One region of the Prochlorococcus sp. MIT 0801 genome, then DNA from elsewhere that is predicted to be linked to it. Evidence: predicted binding sites of a transcription regulator. Region 1 holds the regulator's gene; the other holds the start of a gene.
The links. Region 1 encodes NtcA, which controls nitrogen genes in cyanobacteria. Its sites were predicted from a motif close to GTANCNNNNGNTAC; they were not measured.

Region 1 (7,884 bases):
ATTTATTTCAGGTTTCATTTTGTGAGACAGCATGTAAATCCTTTAAGCCAATTTTTTCAGTTACCATTATCTCTTCCCAGTAAGAATGTTCTTTTTGAGGAATCTCACTATCCAATTCATTTAGATATTGGATCTGCAAAAGGTGAATTTCTGATTGAACTAGCCAAAAAACATCCTGACTGGAATTTTGTTGGGCTTGAGATAAGAGAACCTCTTGTTAGTTTGTGTGAAAAGAAAAGAAGAAAATTAGAATTGAATAATTTAAAATTTTTATTTTGTAATGTTAATGTCAGTCTCGATGAATGGTTGTCTGATTTAGATTATGGTCAATTAAAAAGAGTTTCAATTCAATTTCCAGACCCTTGGTTTAAAAGAAAACACTTCAAGAGGAGGGTATTAAAGACAAGTATCCTCAATTCAATTGCTAAAGCTATGAGTAATGATGGCGAAATATTTATTCAAAGCGATATATTCAAACTTATTGAATATATGACTAATACGATTGATAAAAATAGATATTTTAATAGAAAAGATGTAGGACCTCAAAGATTCATTGATAAAAATCCTTATAATGTGAAGACAGATAGAGAAATATTTTCTCTTAAAAAAAATCTGCTAATTTATAGAGTAATGTATATTAGAAATAACCTATTATTCATTAATTAATAAAATTTATACTCAAAATATATGATATGTTATAAGTTAAAGTTTATGTATATAATAATTCTTATACAGAAAGTGTGATTTCTGATGATTGATAACTCCAATTCAGATGAAGATCTTGGCCTCCTTCAAAAAATTTTTTTAGTTTTACTTAGTCTTTTTTTAGTTGCTTTACTTTTCTTTTTCCGAAGTGGGTTTAAAGCTAATGCAATGCTTGATCAATTGGCTAAGAACTCCTTGGAACCAGACATAGCTTTGTTGAATGGAAAACCTACAGTATTTGAATTTTATGCGGATTGGTGTGAAGCTTGCAAAGAAATGGCTCCCGACATGTTTGATGCTGAGAAACTATATTCAAATAAGATAGATATAGTTTTACTTAATGTCGATAATTCAAGATGGTTGGATTTGATTGAAAAATATAATGTTAATGGTATTCCTCAATTAACTTTTTTTAACGATAAAGGTGAATTTAAGGGCTTTTCATTAGGAGTTAGAAAATATACTGAACTTAATGAAATCTTTCTTGCTTTAATTAATAATTCTGAGTTACCATCTTACACTAAATTATCAAATTCAAGTAATTTGATTTCTAAAAACAATTTAAAAGTGCAAAATAATATTAGAGCAGAAGGCCCTAGATATCATAGCTAGACTAGCCAGTTTAAAGCTGATGAAACTACTGGATATGCTTTTGAAAAAATATTTTTACATTCTTGTGCAATCTCCATATGCTCTTTTTGCGTGCCATGACCAGTTCTAAGATTTATGTAATGAATCCACGAGCGACATGATCCTGTCATGTAAATTCTGGTTGGCGTAGCAAGTGGAAGTACAAATCTTGCACATTCTTTGGCGATTCCAGCTTCTAACATCTCTTCATAAAGTTCTTTATTCTGATTAAATTGATGTTTGATTTTTTTGTTGAATGTATTGATAATTTCTTCTGGCAAGTCTGATATAGAATTTTGTCTATTTTTATTATCTTGTCTTCTTAATTCGGGGATAGGAATTTCTCCTAATTGCATGCTATCGGCATAGCGTTGTGAGAATTCTTGAAAGGTAAATGATCGATGTCTTAAAATTTGTGCAGCAATTCCTCTAGTAGTTTCTATTTGTAAAGTCATATAAGCTTGCTCGAATACGCTCCAATGTTCATTTTTAATGCAATACCCAATTAATTTTGTAAAATCATCATTGTCTTGATTTTTTGGATTACTAACCCTGGCAATATATGCCATGCTTTTTTCAGCGTCTGGCGTAGAAGTTATTAATTGAACACAACTCATATTTAAACCTTTGCTAGGGTTACTTTTTCTTGTTGATATTGATATTTACCTTTCCTATCACTGTAAGTTGTTTCGCAAGGATCTCCTTCAAAGAAAAGTAATTGACAAATTCCTTCATCAGCATAAATCCTGCAATCTGCTCCAGAGCTGTTACTGAATTCCAGGGTTAGATGACCTTCCCAGCTTGCTTCAGCAGGAGTTGTATTTACGATTATTCCTAGGCGGGCGTAGGTGCTTTTCCCAAGGCAAATAACTGTAATATTTGGCGGTACTTTCATTTTTTCTAATGCAACACCAAGGCCGTAAGAGTGAGCAGGTAAAATAAAATATTTACCATCTTTGTCTTCTTTCAAATCTGTGGGTTCTAAATTGGCAGGATTAAACTTTTTCGGATTCATTACTGTTCCAGGGACATGCCTAAAAATCAAAAACTCTTTAGAAGAGAGACGCAAATCATATCCATATGATGAGCAACCAAAGCTTAAAACAGGAGATTTTTCTGATTCCGGCTCAAGATGTCTTATTAGCTTTTCTTGAAAAGGTTCAAGCATTCCTAATGAAGCCTGTTCAGCAATCCAACGATCGTTTTTTAACATTTAATTGCAGCGTAATTCAGTGATTTGATCAGCCATTTCAATTACTTTAGGCGGGATTGATGGTCCTGTAAGAATAATATCTGTGGATGATGGTCGATTATTTATCAAGAAAATTAAATCATTTTCTTCAATGAAACCAAGACTAATAGCCATTCCAATTTCATCAAGAATGATTTTATCTATTTTTTTTTCAATTAAACGTGCTTTACAAAATTCCCAAAGTTCTTTGATCGCTTTTTCTTCATATTTTCTCTTTAAAGATAAATGTTCTTCCAATATTTTTTCTGGTAAGCACGTTTCAATTGCTGGTCTTAACCACTCAAGTCGCCCGCAAAGATTGATAGCTCCACTTGGCCCTTGATTGACTCCACCTCTCAAAAATTGTGCTATTAAAACCTGGCTTCCTAATCCTGCAGATCTAATTGCCTCACTAAGAACAACAGAAAAACTGCCTCTGAAAGTAGAAGTATGGATTTGAACTTGGCCTTGTGTCGCAACTAGTTGTAAAGGCTTTTTAATGGGGGTAGGCCTTAGAGACGTCTCTGTTGACATAGATGAACCCCTTTGTTGAGCATTAATACTCGCTCGTGCATTCATATTGATTTTGATCAGAATGTCTTCAAATTAATCTAGCGGCATAAAATTTCTAATCAACCAATTGAACACTATCTGTGGTGTATGGAGTAAGAATAATTGGTTCTCAAAACTATTAAGGCCCCAAAAGCGATTCAAAAAAAACAGGAGAAAGTAGTTTTTCATACCTTTTGAAAAAATAGTCGCAATTTTTTGAGTGAAAAAAAGATAGAATTTCCTGAACGAACAGCCTTGTATTAAAGACTTAGGTTCAAAAAAGTCGCCATGGCTACATATCGTTTTTTCTCGACTTATTAATGTTCTCAGAACAGTTAATTAAACATGGTCACCTCCTATCGTGGCTTTACTCGTTTCAACCAACCAAGAAATAGCCAGATGGTTGGTAATTCATCTTCTCCATTGCCGCCAAATAAGTCTCTCTTAGATGTAATTAAATCTTTGGAGGGATTCTCTACTGAAACAGTTGATAGGTCAAAAACTATTTTTTTTCCTGGTGATCCTGCAGAAAGGGTTTATTTGATAAGACGTGGTGCAGTTCGATTGAGCAGAGTCTATGAAACGGGCGAAGAAATTACTGTTGCTTTGTTAAGAGAAAATAGTCTGTTTGGAGTTTTATCTTTATTAACAGGACATAGATCAGATCGTTTTTATCACGCAATTGCCTTTACTCGTGTGGAGCTCGTTTCTGCCCCAGCCACATCAGTAAGGAATGCAATCGAGCAAGATGCCTCTGTTGGGCTGCTACTTTTACAAGGTTTATCAAGTCGGGTACTTCAAACTGAAACAATGATTGAAACTTTGACTCATAGAGATATGTCTTCTCGTCTTGCAAGCTTTTTACTTGTTTTATGTAGAGACTTTGGCGTGGCTGGGGAAAAAGGAGTCACAATTGACTTGAGACTCTCTCATCAAGCCATTGCTGAGGCCATAGGCTCAACCAGAGTTACTATTACACGACTACTTGGTGAGTTGAAAAGTTCCTCCTTATTGGCAATAGATAGGAAGAAAATAACCATATTTGATCCAATAGCGCTTGCGAAAAGATTTAATTGAAGGCCATTGCATACTAAGGTTTAAGAGGTTTGATTAATTCTTCTTCTTTCTCTCTGTGACTGTCTGGCTGAAAATTCTTTTACTATTAATCCTGGGTGGAATACTTTCTACTCTAGGTGATCGCTTAGGTACAAAAGTTGGCAAAGCGCGTTTAAGTATATTTAAATTAAGACCAAAAAGTACCGCTGTATTAATAACTGTTTTTACTGGAAGTATTATTAGTGCTATTTCATTTGCAACTATGGTTATATTTGATAGAGATTTAAGGGTTGGATTATTTCAGTTAGAGGATATTCGAGAAAAGATTATAGAGAGTGAAAAAGAATTAAAAAAATTAGAGAAAAATTTGTATGCTTTTAGGAGTGGGAATGTAGTAATTAGTAGTGGTCAAACTCTAGTAACTAAGACTATTAAATTAAATAAAACGAATGATATTAAAAAAATTATAGAAAGTATATTACAGCAAGCAAATTTTTATGCTTTTAATTTAGTAAAAACAAATCAATCTGAATATCGAAGAATATTATTAGTTCGTAAAGATGATATTGAGAAACTTGAAAAAAAGATAGCTGATAATAGAAGTTGGGTCGTTAGGATTAAATCAGCAGGAAATATACTTAGAGGTGAAAATTATGTTTATGCATTTCCTGAAGTCACATTAAATAAAATGATTACAAAGAAAGGTGAAGTTATTGCGATAGAAAATATATCTTTATTAAAATCAGATTCTGAAACTATCAGTAAGAAGATTAATCTTTTAATGGCTTCAACTTTAGCTGAGGTTAGGCGTCGAGGATCATTAAGTTCTGAGTTGAAAATTAATGCTAATCAAATTAATAATTTAGGAAAATATCTAGTTAGTAAAAAAAAGGGAGATTTCCAAATTATTACAAGGGCTCTTGATGATAGTCAAAGTGCTGAAAAAGTCTCCGTATCATTGGAATTAAAATCTCTAGCAAAATCTATACTAAACAAGAGTTAAATGAGTCTTTATATATCCATAGATCCTGGAATGAAAAAATGTGGTTTATTATTGGCTGATATTCAATCCGGAAAAGTTATTGAGGCAGGTGTAGCTTCATTAAATAAATCTTCTGATTTAGTTTCTCGATGGAATGAAGATTACGACATTATCAATATAATAATTGGTGATGGAACTAATTGTAAGTATATAGGGAATAAATTAAAACGAAATAATTTTTTGAATATAAATTATGTGAATGAAAGAGGATCAACGCTAAGAGCAAGATTTAGATATTGGCAAATTTGGCCTCCAAATTATTTTATTCGTTGGCTTCCAAAAGAAATTCTTTTTCCTCCTGCGAATCTTGATGCAATTGTCGCGTTGATTTTATTGGAAGATTTTTTAAAATATAGATTTATTTGGCCAGCTAAAGTCAGTATTAAAACTTGGCCCTAACTGTAAAAATGTAATCTCCACCAGACTCAAGTTTATAATCAGCTTTTACTAAATAGCGCTCTAATGCATCTTTTATTAGCGCCCTGCCTAGTGGCGGTTCGACAAAAAGTTGTCCCTGATTAAAAGCCCAAATAAAACTCCACTCAAAATTTCCTGCACGGACAATCCCCTCAACTTTTTTTTGATTAAAGCATTGCTTATGAATTTGAAGATATGCAGTAGTTGATGGCTTGTTATACATTTTTATAAAGTTATTAAATGTTAGGTTTGTACGAATTTAGTCGAGTAGTTATCTTTTCCCAATTATTAGATGTAATTGATTCAATACAACTAATTATTTCATGAATGATTAAATCTAATATTATGAATTCATCTTTTGAAAATTTTCCTAAAACGTGAGAAACAGTTTTAGATTTCCTCTCTTGTTGGTCGTTACTTGGCGCTCCTATACCAATCTTTAATCGCTTAAACTCATCAGTACCAAGATGGTTGATAATGCTTTTCAATCCATTATGACCTCCTGAGCTGCCTTTAGAGCGGACTCTTATTTTTCCCAGAGGGAGATCCATGTCGTCGACTAAGACTATTAATTGATTATTTTTAAAATTAAACCAATCCTTTGTTGATCTTACTGATTTTCCACTTTCATTCATGTATGTGTTGGGCATTAAAAGCCTAGTTTTTTCTATACCTGAGCCGTATTCACAAGTCCTGCCAAATAGTTTTTTGCTTTCACTAAAGCTACAATTATTTTTTCTCGCTATTTTTTCTAACACTATAAATCCGACATTATGACGAGTTTTTTCGTACGCAGTCCCCGGATTGCCTAAGCCTACTAATAATTTCAAGTCATCGGACAACATACCAATCAAACAAAATCGTTGTTGATTTTAATAGTTAGATGTTTAGTTAATTTTCTGGAAATTAATTTTCTTTGTCCACAATGTTTTCATTTGCAGACTCTTCTTCTTTCATGGCGTTTTGTATTTCACGCTCAAATTCCGTAGAGGCACTTTGAAGACCCTTTAAGGTTTTTCCAATAGTTCGCCCAAATTCGGGAAGTCGTTTTGGACCAAAAATAATTAGTGCCAAGCCGGCAATAACAGCAATTTCTGGTAAACCAACCCCGAAAATATTCATGGGCGAATCTCAACTGCTCAAAATTTAACCAATTTAGCCGTTCCAGTCGACGGAAAAACCCTGTAAAAGAAGTGATTGGTTATAAATTTGGAGCATGATCACTAGAAAAATCAGTAGTAAAAGTCCTATAAAGGCCATGACAGGTACTGCTCCCCAACCTGGAACAACTTTTCCTTGTCCAGAATTGCCAATGGATTTAAGCAAAGATCCAAGTGCTGTTTTTTGTCCCATGTCGTTTCTCTAAGCTCAGATTTGTATGAGTCAAGATATTGTATGAGAACTTGTCCAAAAGAAGAAGAGACTGTAGAAACTTGTGATGGAATGAACCAAAAAAATATTATTTTTGATAAATGTGGTCTAAAAAAGCTGAAAAACTAGCAAAATCACAAAACGAAATAAATTTGTAATTTTAGGAAATGGTATGAGAAAAATCGATCTTTCTATTTGTTTCCTAGCTTTTATTGGCTTTCCCGAGGGATGAAAATTTTATTCATTTCCAAAAGTCTGTAACACCTTTGGTTTTTTGATTGGAGTTATTGACTTCATAGGATAGGTTAAATCTCTATTTAGTTGGTTAGATTCATGCTTGCCCTCAAGATTTCCGTCTATACGGTCGTCTTTTTCTTTGTCGGGATCTTTTTGTTTGGTTTCTTGGCAAGTGATCCAACAAGGACACCCAACAGAAAGGATTTGGAAAGTCCCCAGGACTAAAAATGACGCGCTAATTACTGGACTAAATAAGCTCCTGTAATTGCTTTATTCGGTATCATCTTTTCGTCGGCTTAACTCTTTTGACGGCGAATAAAAAATATCTATTGGCTTTAAACCTTGGACTTCTGGGGTTTAGTATATTACTGTCTTTATCTGAGACCTCAAGAGGAAAGGGGAATTCTCTCGGAAAATCAGTTATTGATAAACACTACAATTTTTCTGTTGGTAATTTAGTAGAAACCTATAAAAGGTCATCCTCAAGAAAATTAGAACATAATAAAGTTGCATCTTTAACTCTTAAAATATTTGCTGATAAGCAATATGATTATGATCAAAATATTTATCTAGCCGAGGGGAATGTAAAGGCTCTAATAAATGGTGGAATTTTAAGATCTGACTTGTTAAGTTATGATAAATC
Region 2 (7,884 bases), 610 kb from region 1:
AAATAGAATTGATCTACAAATAGCAAAGTCTAAAGAACCTATTATCTGGTTATGGAAAGATGGAGAAATTAAGCGAATAAAAGATTCTCTATTCCTGAAAGTAGCTTAACTTGAGTATTCCTTAAAAAAATTAATTAAATAGATATAGTATCTAAGAAATATTTATTTTAAATACTATTTCTAGGAATAAAACAAATAATACAGTTGTCATTGCAATCCTGCCATGAACTATTTCAGTTTTGCTTAGTCTCTCGAAAGACATGAACTAAAAACAAGCTAGTCAGGTTATAACAAAGTAAATAAATCGAACAAGTATCCAAAAATGCTTTTTTCAGGTTAATTAAATTATTCAATTTTATTTATAAAAAAAAGACTACTACCCAAAAGATATTGTATCTTTTATGACAGACTAAAATAGTATGATAATTAATCATACAAAAAATATTAAGTAATAAATGAGTCCACTCTTTAAATGCCTTGGCTGTGGACAAAATATCGAAAGGTCAACAAAGACTTTTTGGAAAAAGAAAGGCCATATTCTTTGCTCTACTTGCCAAGACAGAATAGAGAAAGAGACTGCTTTCTCTCAAACAAAATAGACTTAAACACTAAGGAATTTCTCTACCACCGCTTTACTTAATTCACTAGTTGGGCCATTTGCCACTATTCCTCCACGTTGCATTGCATAATAACGATCAGCTTGCCTCACAAAATGCAGATGTTGCTCTACTAATAAAACTCCAACACCAGTCTCACTAATAATCCTTTTGACTGCTGACTCAATATCTTGAACGATATTCGGTTGTATTCCTTCAGTTGGTTCATCAAGTAAAAGCAACTTTGGTTTTCCCAGTAGTGCTCGCGCAATGGCAAGTTGTTGCTGTTGTCCACCGCTTAAGTCACCCCCTTTACGATCTAGAAATTGTTTTAAGACAGGGAATAGTTCATATACAAGTTCATCAATCTTTTTATGTTTTGCTAAACCTCCAGGCAAAGCTTCCAGTCCAAGTTGAAGATTTTCCTCGACAGTTAAATAAGGTATTATTTCTCGTCCTTGAGGAACATATCCAATTCCTGAACGAGCTCTTTGATGAGGTAGCTTTCTATTTACTAAATCTCCATTAAAAATAATCTCTCCACGCCGTGGAGTTAATAAACCTATTAAGGATTTAAGCAAAGTTGTTTTACCTACTCCATTTCGACCTATAAGACAAATCATCTCACCTTGATTGATATTCATATCAACATCTCGAAGGATATGACTCTCGCCATAATATGTATTCAAGCCTTTTATCTGTAGCATAGTCATTATTCTTCCTCCTCAGATTGTCCTAGATAAACCTCTATCACCAAAGGATCTTTTTGTATTTCGCTCATAGAGCCTTCCTTCAATACATGTCCTTGGTGTAAAACACTCACAGGGCAATCAAGTCTACGAATAAATTCCATATCATGATCAATAACTAAAACAGTATGATCACCCGCTAGAGATTTAAGAAGATCAGCAGTTAAATCTGTTTCTTCATCAGTCAAGCCAGCCACAGGTTCATCAACTAGTAACAGGTCAGGGTCTTGTCCAACTAGCATAGCGATCTCAAGCCATTGTTTTTGACCATGAGAGAGAGCTCCTGCCCTGATATTGGCTTTTGATTGAAGGTTCACAATGCTCATCAAATGTTGCATTTGATCTAATTGCTTAACCTTTAAATTATCAATCAATAATGAAAAAGGAGTTTTAGGCCTGCTAACTGATAGAGCTAGATTTTCTCGAACAGATAGATTTTCAAATATCCTAGGACTTTGAAATTTTCTTCCGATCCCTTTACGCGCTATACGAAACTCCTTTTGACCAAGCAACGATTTTTCTTTAAAAATCACATCACCTTTTGTCGGTAATACTTTGCCAGTAATTACATCTAAAAATGTAGTTTTACCAGCGCCATTGGGACCAATAACTGCTCTAAGATCGCCTTTATTCAAAACCAGATCAAGATCTCTAAGTGCAAGAAATCCTTCAAAGCTAACTGAGATTTTTTTTAGCTCTAGCAATGGAGAACTCATGATTTCACCTCACCTTGTTCATTAACTTCAAGACTTGGATATGTCTCCAGTTTTTTAGTAATTCCAATTAAAAAGAGTAATTTCTTTAGACCTCCTTTTCGGATCCATCCAAGTACCCCTTCTGGAAGAGCTGTTACAACAAGAATAAATAATCCACCTTGAATAAACATCCAGCTTGCTGGTAATGCTTCACTCACTAAACTTTTTGCATAATTGATAAAAACAGCTCCAAGAATTGCGCCTAGCAAAGTTCCTCTACCCCCAACCGCAACCCAAACGACCATTTCGATAGAGAACGGGACAGTCATAAATTGAGGAGAAACTATTCCAGATTGAACTGTGTACAAAGCCCCTGAAATTCCAGCTAAGCCTCCTGCTATTGAGAAAATTATTGTTTTAAAAATTACTGGATTATATCCAGTGAAACGAACTCGAGCTTCATCATCTCTAATTCCGATAAGGATATTTCCAAATCTATCTCGAACAATCCACCTCGCAAAAACCCATGCAAATATTACTAAAATAGCTGATATCCAAAAGAACCATCTTTGCATTATTTCAGAACCTACCATTTGTCCAAAAAGTTGAGTTACGTCTGTTTTTAAACCATTTGTTCCATTTATCAATTTCTGTTGACCATTAAAGAAATTGAAAAAAACCAAAAGAGCCGCTTGTGTAAGGATTGAAAAATAAACACCTTTAATTCTATTTCTAAAAACTAAATAACCTAGAAGACCAGCAATTATTGCTGGAAGCAACCAAATGGAAATAAGAGTAAAAATTGAACTTTTAAAAGGTTCCCAGAAAAATGGAAGTTTTTCGACTCCATATAAACCAAAAAACTCGGGGATACCATTTGGAAATTGTCCTGAACTATTCAATTGGAGGAACATTGCAGCGCAATATCCACCAAGAGCAAAGAAAATTCCTTGGCCTAAGCTCAACATTCCTGTAAATCCCCAAATCAAATCAACTCCTAGAGCCACTATTGCAAGAGATAGATATCTACCTAAGAGATTTAATCTAAAAACAGGAAGTAATGTAGGAGCAGCAATAATTAATGCAATGATTATCACCCAAATAGTTAAGTGAATCCAACTTTTTTTTGTAGAAAAAATACTCATAAGTTAAGACTCCACCATTCTTCCTTTTTGAGGGAACATCCCAGTTGGTCGGAATTGCAAGAATATGACTATTAGTGCAAATATCATCACTCTAGCCATACTTGTTGTCGCAAAAAAATCTATTGTTGATGCCAGAGGTGAAGGCATATCTGGCCAAATGGTAAGGAGTCTCCCTGCTCCAATTAAATCAGTCATAATTCCTATAGAGAAAGAAGCAAGAATTGTGCCTAGCAAATTACCTACTCCACCAAGAACGACAACCATAAAACATCCAACAATATAATTTCCGCCAACATTTGGGCCTACTGAACCAAGAAGTGAAACGGCAACACCAGCGACACCAGCAAGACCAGAGCCAATTCCAAAAGTAATAATATCTACTGTTTCTGTTGATATACCTAAACAATCACTCATAGGTCTATTTTGAGTTACTGCTCTAATTCTCATTCCCCACGCTGTTTTATCAAGAAAGAAAATCACTACTAAAACAGATATTACGGTGATAAGGATTATTAATAAACGTGTTTTAGGAAAAGTAATTCCAACAAAATCTATTCCACCTCTCATCCAAGAAGGGGCAGTAACATCAACATTTCTTGCACTTGCGCGACTGAGTTTACTTACTAAAGAAGATAAAATACCTCCTGTTGTGACACCTAGCAAGGCAGAAAAGCCCCAGGTACATGCCCTTATTAATTTACCTTTTGCGCCAGAAAGTAAGTCATCAGAAATAAATAATGGCGAAAACAATCCAAAGAAAAGTGCTACAACCAAACCACTTCCATAAGCCAGAGGAACACTTCTAACAAATTGTTGAAGTATTAGGCTAACTCCCCATGTAGCTAAAAGTGTTTCAAGAGGACTTCCATAGAGACGTCTAATAACTGTTCGTTCTAAAAGAATCCCAACTGTTCCACTAACTAAAAAAGCAATAAAAATAGCTACTATGACATACGAATCATAAAAAGGTTTTAAAAAAGAAACTTGTTTAAAAATTAATTGAGTTATGTATGTTGAATAAGCACCAAGCATCATCAATTCGCCATGAGCAAGATTGATGACACCCATTAAACCGAAGACAATTGCTAGTCCCAGTGCTGCGACAAGCAAAACTGAGCCAATAGCAACGCCATTAAAGAGGCTTTCAAGAAAAAGTTGCACTAGCTTGGTTGTTTTTTTAAAGAAATAAGGAGCCCGAAGGCTCCTTATTAGAATCTATTTATAAGTCAAAAATTGAATTACATCCTATATTTTTCACCTTTCTTAGGATCAGTCCAATCACAAGCATAACCTTTTGAACTTGGATGTTTTTGGTTCCATGCTTGTGGCTCAACTACTCCAGTTTCTTCAAGGATTGTAAATCCACCTTCAGAGTTGATTTCACCGATTCTCACTGTTTGAGATAGATGATGATTTGGCATAACTTCTACTGGTCCTTGTGGAGCATCGAATGTCTGGCCAACCAATGCTTCTCTAACAGCATTGTCATCAAATGTACCTGCATCTTCAACTGCCTGCTTCCAAAGGTAAACCATATTGTAAGCAGATTCTTGAGGATCAGCTACAACACGGTCGCTACCCCATCTCTTCTTAAAGCTCTTAGCAAATTTCTTTGAGGCTGGAGTATCAATAGACATCATGTAGTTCCAAGCACCATAATGCCCCTCAAGGAACTCAGGTCCAATCGTACTAATCTCTTCTTCCGCAATGGAGTAGTTCATTACGTAATAGCCATTAGAAGGAGTGATTCCTGCATCCTGGATTTGTTTGAAGAAAGCAACGTTTTGGTCACCATTCAAAGTGTTAACGATGATTCCACCATCAGGAAGAGCAACTTTTATCTTTGAGATAATAGGAGCAACTTCTGTATTACCTAAAGGAAGATAGTCTTCTCCAACAACTTTACCGCCAAGTTGTTTAACTTGAGCTTTAGTAATCGTATTAGAAGTTCTCGGGAAAACATAATCAGACCCAACTAAGAAGAAATCCCCTCCAGCAGCTGGTGAGCGCTTATACATGAAATCCGTAGCTGGCTCAGACTGCTGATTAGGAGTTGCTCCTGTATAGAAAATATTATTGGAGCACTCTTGTGCTTCATATTGAATTGGGTAATAAAGGAATGCATCTTTAGATTCATAAACTGGAAGCATTGCCTTACGACTTGCAGATGTCCAGCCACCAAAGACAACTGGTACTCCATCTTGGTCGATTAACTTCTTAGATTTCTCAGCAAAGGTAGGCCAATCTGAGGCTCCATCTTCGACGATGTATTCAATTTTATAGCTTTTACCATCGACTGTTACACCGCCAGCTGCATTGATTTCCTCAATAGCCATTTTCTCTGTATCAACAAGAGTTGACTCAGAGATTGCCATTGTCCCTGAAAGAGAATGGAGAATTCCAACAGTTACGGTGTCATCAAAGTTGCCTGAGGAATCTGATCCACCACAAGCAGTCACAGTTACTGCTAATGAGGCAGTAGCCAAACCTGCGAAAATGCGCTTTGAAAGCTTCATGAAATACGAACTAAATTTAGTTGTTTGCCCACCTTGGGGTTTAGGGAAAGTATCCAACTGAACACCCCTATTTTTGTAACCAATGAGACAGTTCTAGCTATTTCAGTAAACGAAGATAGGTTTTTGTGTAATCTGATACCTTCTAACCTTTAGAAGGTATCAGATTACACAAAAATTCTTCGATTACTTTTATGCCATCCCCTGTTTTGGTATTAGTAAAGCACCAAGGAAGATTTTTTCTCATCAATAGAGTATCTCTCTCCATTATTTTCAAGCTTGCTCCAACCATTTCAGCAAGATCAATCTTATTGATTACTAATAAATCTGAACGTGTTATTCCTGGTCCACCTTTCCTGGGTATCTTATCCCCGGCTGCGACATCAATTATATAGATACATATATCAACCAACTCAGGGCTAAAACTTGCAGCAAGATTATCTCCACCACTCTCAACAAATACTAAATCTAAAGTTGTAAATTTATGCTCTAGCTCTTCAACCGCAATGCGATTTATAGAACAATCTTCCCTTATCGCTGTATGTGGGCATCCTCCCGTTTCAACTCCCTTAATACGTTCGGGTTCTAACGCCTTTGAATTAGTTAAAAATTTTGCATCTTCTTGCGTATAAATATCGTTTGTGACTACTGCAATTTCTAATTTATCTTTTAGGTTTTCACATAGTCTCTGAATAATAGCCGTTTTCCCAGACCCTACTGGTCCAGCTATTCCGACTCTCAATTTACTTTCCATTAGCTTCTAAATAATCTTGAATAAAGTTCTATATGCGATTGTTGCGCCATAATGGCGCCAACATCGCTAATCCAAATTTCTTTCGGATTCTGTTGCAACAAGTAACTTGATTGAGACTTAATAAGTAATAAGGATTTTTTTTGAAGCTGTTGAGCTTTTGTTGGCCCTAATGACAATAGTCTTAATGCCGCACTTAATTGATTAGCTACCCAACTATATAAAAAACCCTCCACCAAATCAATTTGAGATATATCCCAGCATACTCCAGCCCAAGCCCAAGCTATCGGCCATATAAATTTCTTTTCATAATCAGGAAGAGGATGCTCTAGATCAATGAGAAGCTGCAATAGAGATTCGCCCATTTGTATTTGTTGAGATCTAACCTCTGGAGAATCTCTAAGTGAACTCAACCAAGAATTCCACTCTTCAATAACATACTTAAATTGAACATCTTTATGATCTTTCCAATTAACTAAATCTCTCATTATGTGAGCAATTGAGCTTGCCTCAATTGTTATCTGACCTCGAGAAAGTTCATTTTCAATCCAATTGAACAGTGTTGTCTCATCATATACTTTATTGTTTTGAACAAGCCACTCCAATCCTTCGGAGTAACTAAAAGCGCCAACTGGTAATGATGGGCTCATTAATTGTAAAAGCTCAAGTTTCATAAACGGAATTAATCAAACCTCCTACTCATAAGCACCTAACTCGGGAGAAAAAGCTCTTTGGAAATTTTCTATTTCAAAGCCTTGGCCTTCTAACATCTTTTTCATAATCACATCATTAAGTAAATATAACTCTTTCTCATATAACTCAATTTCAACATGTCTATTACCTAAATGATAAGCAGCTTTTAACAATTTCAATCTATTTTCTGAGCTAATTCTTATTACATCTTCATCAGCGGCCTCTATGATTACAAAGACTTGTGAATTCTCACTTTTCAATACCTCTCCAGGAATCAACCGACCTCCTCCTCTAGGCAAATTTAAAATCACATCAGTTCCATCAACAGTTGATCGCTTACCACGAAGCTGAGTCCTCTCTTTTGCAGACAAGGGAAGTAAAAGGCCATGTCCTATCACTTGAGCACTAATTCTCTTGGTAAGATAGATTAATTCGTGAGACAAGCTTCAATTCTTTATAGATTTCAATTTTATAGATTATGTCTACCAGATCAGACATTTATTATTTTCTCAAAACCAACTGAACAAAAACCATAAAGCTTTTCAATGACATCTCAATGGCATGGAACTTGTGATCTAAGGCTGTACAAGAGGCCAAAATCAAATAACAAAGATATTGTTAAAACAATTCATCAAGCAAAATGCACTGCTCCATTAAAATTAATGAGAGTATTCAATGATAAAAAAGATGGGAGATGTGAAATACCAATTCTCCATAGTGCTGGTGGAATCGTTGGAGGTGA

Region 2: a site for NtcA is predicted at 5,777-5,790, ahead of urtA (urea ABC transporter substrate-binding protein). Genes of this name have one in related genera too.

Annotation. Positions count from the first base shown of each region.
Region 1 is NZ_CP007754.1:294,804-302,687, forward strand. It holds gene trmB (tRNA (guanosine(46)-N7)-methyltransferase TrmB) at 22-666, shown strand; gene EW15_RS01510 (thioredoxin domain-containing protein) at 751-1,317, shown strand; gene thyX (FAD-dependent thymidylate synthase) at 1,314-1,952, opposite strand; gene dcd (dCTP deaminase) at 1,955-2,548, opposite strand; gene EW15_RS01525 (cob(I)yrinic acid a,c-diamide adenosyltransferase) at 2,549-3,100, opposite strand; gene ntcA (global nitrogen regulator NtcA) at 3,518-4,195, shown strand; gene EW15_RS01535 (DUF3084 domain-containing protein) at 4,251-5,177, shown strand; gene EW15_RS01540 (hypothetical protein) at 5,178-5,615, shown strand; gene EW15_RS01545 (DUF3146 family protein) at 5,599-5,856, opposite strand; gene pth (aminoacyl-tRNA hydrolase) at 5,870-6,478, opposite strand; gene EW15_RS01555 (TatA/E family twin arginine-targeting protein translocase) at 6,540-6,755, opposite strand; gene psbH (photosystem II reaction center phosphoprotein PsbH) at 6,789-6,986, opposite strand; gene EW15_RS10410 (photosystem II reaction center protein I) at 7,338-7,466, shown strand; gene EW15_RS01565 (DUF3769 domain-containing protein) at 7,571-7,884, shown strand, end outside.
Region 2 is NZ_CP007754.1:1,617,146-1,625,029, forward strand. It holds gene EW15_RS08750 (hypothetical protein) at 1-109, shown strand, start outside; gene EW15_RS11705 (chlorophyll a/b-binding protein) at 152-262, opposite strand; gene EW15_RS11395 (hypothetical protein) at 456-599, shown strand; gene urtE (urea ABC transporter ATP-binding subunit UrtE) at 602-1,309, opposite strand; gene urtD (urea ABC transporter ATP-binding protein UrtD) at 1,309-2,061, opposite strand; gene urtC (urea ABC transporter permease subunit UrtC) at 2,058-3,185, opposite strand; gene urtB (urea ABC transporter permease subunit UrtB) at 3,189-4,346, opposite strand; gene urtA (urea ABC transporter substrate-binding protein) at 4,424-5,701, opposite strand; gene ureG (urease accessory protein UreG) at 5,844-6,452, opposite strand; gene EW15_RS08785 (urease accessory protein UreF) at 6,452-7,123, opposite strand; gene ureE (urease accessory protein UreE) at 7,145-7,585, opposite strand; gene EW15_RS08795 (urease accessory protein UreD) at 7,688-7,884, shown strand, end outside.